DNA from 2 places in the Streptomyces sp. NPDC058653 genome. Region 1 is predicted to be linked to the other one. Evidence: riboswitches for the same ligand, from Rfam matches in the RefSeq annotation. Region 1 holds a riboswitch; the other holds the start of a gene.
The links. Region 1 has a riboswitch for glycine ahead of gcvT (glycine cleavage system aminomethyltransferase GcvT). Riboswitches for the same ligand answer to the same signal wherever they lie in the genome.

Region 1 (2,381 bases):
GGATAGCCGGCCCGCGGTACCCGGCGGCCCTCGGCGACGAGCCCGACCAGCCTCCGCGGCGGCGCGCTCTCGGCCCGCCCGGCGGAGGCCTCCAGCGCCGTACGGCCCACGAAGTACCCCTCCTTCTCGAACTTCACGACCCTGCCCAGGCCCGCGTCGAAGGGCGTGAGACCGGTGGTCAGCTCCTGCCCGTACAGCGGCATCCCCGCCTCCATGCGCAGGGTGTCGCGGCACGAGAGCCCGGCCGGTACGAGTCCGGCGGACGCGCCCGCGGCCGTCAGGGCCCGCCACAGCACTTCCGCGTACCGGGGCTCGACGAACAGCTCGAAGCCGTCCTCACCCGTGTAGCCGGTACGGGCGATCAGCGCGGGCACGCCGGCGACGGTGCCGGGCAGCCCGGCGTAGTACTTGAGCCCGTCCAGGTCGGCGTCGGTGAGCGAGGCGAGGATGCCGGGCGACTCGGGGCCCTGGACGGCGAGCAGCGCGTACGCGTCGCGGTCGTCCCGCACCTCGACGTCGAAGTCCGCGGCGCGGCCCGTCAGCTCGTCGAGCACCACCTGCGCGTTGGAGGCGTTGGCGACGACCATGAACTCGGGTGATCCGTGCGTGTCGAGGCGGTACACGATCAGGTCGTCCAGGATGCCGCCGTCCTCCTGGCAGATCATGGTGTAGCGGGCGCGGCCCACGGCGAGCGAGCCGATGTTGCCGACCAGCGCGTAGTCCAGCGCCTCGGCCGCCCGCGCGCCGGTGACGGTGATCTCACCCATGTGGGAGAGGTCGAAGAGCCCGGCCTTCGTACGGACGGCGAGGTGCTCCTCGCGCTCGCTGGCGTAGCGCAGCGGCATGTCCCAGCCCGCGAAGTCGGTCATCGTGGCGCCCAGCGAGCGGTGCACGGCGTCGAGCGCGGTGTGGCGCGCTCCGCCGGGACCGGCCGCGCCGGGGGCGGGGGTACGGGGCGTATCGCTCATAGGTGTGACTCCCAGGGGCATGACAGAGAGGACAATCCTCCCCATCTGTCATCGGAACCTGAGAGGTTCACCACGACGTGTACGTACACGTACGCATACGGAGGTCGTGACTTGCACCTTGGGTGGAAGCGCCTGACGGCGATTCGCTTTTCAGATCTGCCTCGTCCGCGCGGTACTGGGCCTGAGAGATTCAAGGGAGGAACTTGCTCCTTCGGCGCCCGGCACCCACGGTGACCAGGACTCTCCCGCGCGGATTCGAACGGCCGGTATGGAGTTGGCGCGCACATCATCGCACGCGCCGCCGTCCCCGGGGAGGGAGGGCGACGGGCTCGTCCGTCCGGGGGACCGGACGGGGCCGACAGGGCCGTGAACAGCAAAACGCTTGTGCCGTATTACCCATTCTTTACACTTCAAGGGCAGGGAACATCGACCAGAGCGATGGACCCGACAGGGGGAGGGCGATGACGTTGCAGCGGTCCCGTGCAGGCGCGTACGCGACGACCGCGGGGGTGCCCGCCCAGCCGGCGGCGGTCCCGCGCCGATCCCTGGCGGCGGTCCCGCCGGTCGTCCGGGACCTGCGCGAACGGGGGAGCCGGGGCCCCCGGCGCCTGACGTTCGGCGACGGCGACGTGGTGGTCGTCTCCGGGCTGCCGGGCAGCGGCAAGTCCACCCTGATCGGCCGGGCCGCGGCGGGCCGGGGGATCGACTCGCAGGACACCCGCGACCGCTGGGCCCGCCGGCTGCCGGCCCCCCTGCCGTACGCGGTCTACCGGCCGCTGGTGCGCCTCGCGCACTACGCGGGGCTGCGGCGGGCGCTGCGCTCAGGCGGGAGCGTCGTGGTGCACGACTGCGGCACCCAGGCCTGGGTCCGCCGCTGGCTGGCCCGTGAGGCACGCCGGCGCGGCAGACGGCTCCATCTGGTCCTGCTGGACGTCACGCCGAAGACGGCCCGCGCGGGCCAGCGCGAACGCGGACGCGGCGTCTCCGGCTACGCCTTCGCGCGCCATCGCCGCGCGGTCTCCCGCCTGGTCGCGGACGCGGACGCGGGCCGCCTCCCCTCGGGCTGCGCGTCGGCGGTCCTGCTGGACCGCGACGCGGCGACGGCGCTGCTCGGGATCGACTTCCGGAGGCCGTGAACGGGGGCGCCTCCCGCGCCGGAGACCCGGGACCCCGCGCGGGGCGGGGCCCCGACCGTGCGGCGTTAGGGTTTTCCGGGTCACGCGGGGGCGGGCAGGCCGTCCGCGAACGCGCGGGCCGGGGCGATACGGGAGAGTCAGTGAACACAGCATGGCCGGGCAACGAGTTGGAAGAGGTGCTCGCGGCGTCGCTCGGGAACGCGGCGGCGGGCGGGCGGCTGGTCGAGGTCCTCGGAAGGAGCCGGCTCTGGGTGCCGCTGCCCAACGGCGGCGGTCC
Region 2 (2,381 bases), on a different contig from region 1:
CGCAGATAGCGGAGCATCGCCGTCTCGGAACGGTGCTGGTGGAAGACCGGGTGCGTGAGGTAGTCGTCGGTGCGCAGCAGTGTCCGCGGCAGCGCGTCCCCGGACTCGGCGTCCAGCGCCTCGATGTCGCCGGTGACCCCGAAGGCGGTCCACACGGAGGCGAGTTGGGCGCGCCCGGTCGTCTCGTCGCAGGCGAGCGAGACATGGTCGGCGTCGACGAGGTGGAGGTTGACCCCGCCCTCGCGGGCGGCGGCCACGACCTGGGCGGCGCGGCCCGGGACGCGGGCGGTCAGTGTGTCGAAGTAGGCCTCGTGCACGATCTCGACGCCGCCCGCGCGCAGCCCCTCGGCGAGGACGGTCGCGTAGCGGTGGGTGCGTTCGGCGATGCCGCGCAGCCCGTCGGGGCCGTGGTAGACCGCGTACATCCCGGCCATCACGGCGAGCAGCACCTGCGCGGTACAGATGTTGCTGGTGGCCTTCTCGCGGCGGATGTGCTGCTCGCGGGTCTGGAGCGCCAGCCGGTACGCCTTGTTCCCGTCGGCGTCCACGGAGACCCCGACGAGCCGTCCGGGCAGGTTGCGGGCGAACTTCTCGCGTACGGCCATGTATCCGGCGTGCGGTCCGCCGAAGCCCATGGGGACGCCGAACCGCTGGGTGGTGCCGACGGCGATGTCCGCGCCGAGCTCACCGGGTGAGGTGAGGAGCGTGAGGGCCAGCAGGTCGGCGGCGACGGTGACGACGGCTCCGAGCTCGTGGGCCTGCTCGATGACGGGCCTGAGGTCCCGTACGGCGCCCGAGGCGCCCGGGTACTGGAGGAGCACACCGAAGACACCGCGTTCGGCGGCCTCGGCGGGGATCCCGTCGGCCAGGTCGGCGACGAGGACGTCGACGCCAGCCGGTTCGGCCCGGGTGCGGATCACCGCGACGGTCTGCGGCAGGGCGTCGGCGTCGACCAGGAAGACCCCGTCCTTCACCTTGCCGACCCGGCGGGCGAGCGCCATGGCCTCGGCGGCGGCCGTGCCCTCGTCCAGCAGGGAGGCTCCCGAGGTCGGCAGACCGGTCAGATCGGCCACCACGGTCTGGAAGTTGAGCAGGGCCTCCAGGCGGCCCTGGGAGATCTCGGGCTGGTACGGCGTGTACGCGGTGTACCAGGCGGGATTCTCCATCACGTTGCGGAGGATCACCGGCGGCGTGAACGTGCCGTAGTAGCCGAGGCCGATCATCGGCGCGAGGACCTGGTTGCGCTCCGCGAGGGACCGCAGCTCGGCCAGCACCTCCGCCTCGGTGCGCGCGGCGGGCAGAGCCAGTGCCTCGGCGCTCTTGATCACGTCGGGCACGGCGGCGGCGGTCAGCTCGTCGAGGGAGCCGTAGCCGACCTGCGCGAGCATCTTCGCCTGAGCGGCCGTGTCGGGTCCGACATGGCGCTGCTCGAACGGAATTCCTCGCTCCAACTGCGAGAGGGGTGTGCGATGGGCTGTCATACGGGAGGCCTCCTGGTCTGGCGCGACCTGCGAGGGGCACCGATACACAGGTGCCCGGACGGCCTCCCCCTCTGTCACATCAACCTGAGAGTTTCACCGGACCGCCGCGAGAGACAGGCCGACTTTCACCGTCGGTGAGAGCGGATGCCGTCCGACACCTGCTCTGCTTTCCAGAGTGACCTCGTCCATGCGGTACGGGGGCCTGAGAGTTTCCGGGGAGGATTTGCTCCTTCGGCGCCTCCGGCACTCTCGCCGGACGCTCTCCCGCATGGGGTCTACAGCCACTGGCCAGCCTACCAGCGAGTTCCCGCCAGGGCCTTCGAGTGGCCGATACCCCCGATGTGCCCTTTCTTAGAGTGAGGGAGCATGTGCGACCAGTTGGAGGGACCGTGCAGACCGACATCGATCCGCGCAGCCTGATCGGCCGCAAGGCGTACGACCGCGACGGGCACAAGATCGGTACCGTCGACGAGGTGTATCTGGACGATGCCACCGGTGTGCCGGAGTGGGCGGCGGTGCGGACCGGGCTCTTCAGCCGGGACGCGTTCGTGCCCCTGGCGCCCAGCACCTACCGCGACGAGTCCCTGCACATCCCCTACGAGCGCGGGCTGATCAAGGACGCACCGGACTTCGGGGTCGGCCGCCATCTCTCCCCCGACCAGGAGATCCAGCTCTACCACCACTACCGGCTGGCCCTGCCGGAGCCCGCGGCCCCCGAGCGCCCGGCCGACCGCGACTTCGGCCAGGTGGCGGGCCGCGACGACGACGCCCGCGCGGACGACCGCTCCGAGGACCGCTCCGAGGACCGGGAAGAATCCGGCCACCGGCGGAACCCGGCCGACCCGCCCAGGCCCTAGCCCTCCGTCTCGGTCTCCGCCGGGTCCGGCGCCGCCGCGACCA

Region 2: it holds a riboswitch for glycine, as region 1 does, so the genes downstream of both, gcvP (aminomethyl-transferring glycine dehydrogenase) here and gcvT (glycine cleavage system aminomethyltransferase GcvT) in region 1, are expected to answer to the same signal.

Annotation. Positions count from the first base shown of each region.
Region 1 covers NZ_JBHXRM010000085.1:1,990-4,370, forward strand. The annotation lists gene gcvT (glycine cleavage system aminomethyltransferase GcvT) at 1-968, opposite strand, end outside; glycine riboswitch at 1,129-1,226, opposite strand; gene ACFWU9_RS36045 (AAA family ATPase) at 1,430-2,104, shown strand; gene ACFWU9_RS36050 (enhanced serine sensitivity protein SseB) at 2,245-2,381, shown strand, end outside.
Region 2 covers NZ_JBHXRM010000029.1:10,401-12,781, reverse strand. The annotation lists gene gcvP (aminomethyl-transferring glycine dehydrogenase) at 1-1,481, opposite strand, end outside; glycine riboswitch at 1,662-1,758, opposite strand; partial or broken gene ACFWU9_RS23550 (PRC-barrel domain-containing protein) at 1,871-2,245, shown strand; gene ACFWU9_RS23545 (DNA polymerase IV) at 2,335-2,381, opposite strand, start outside.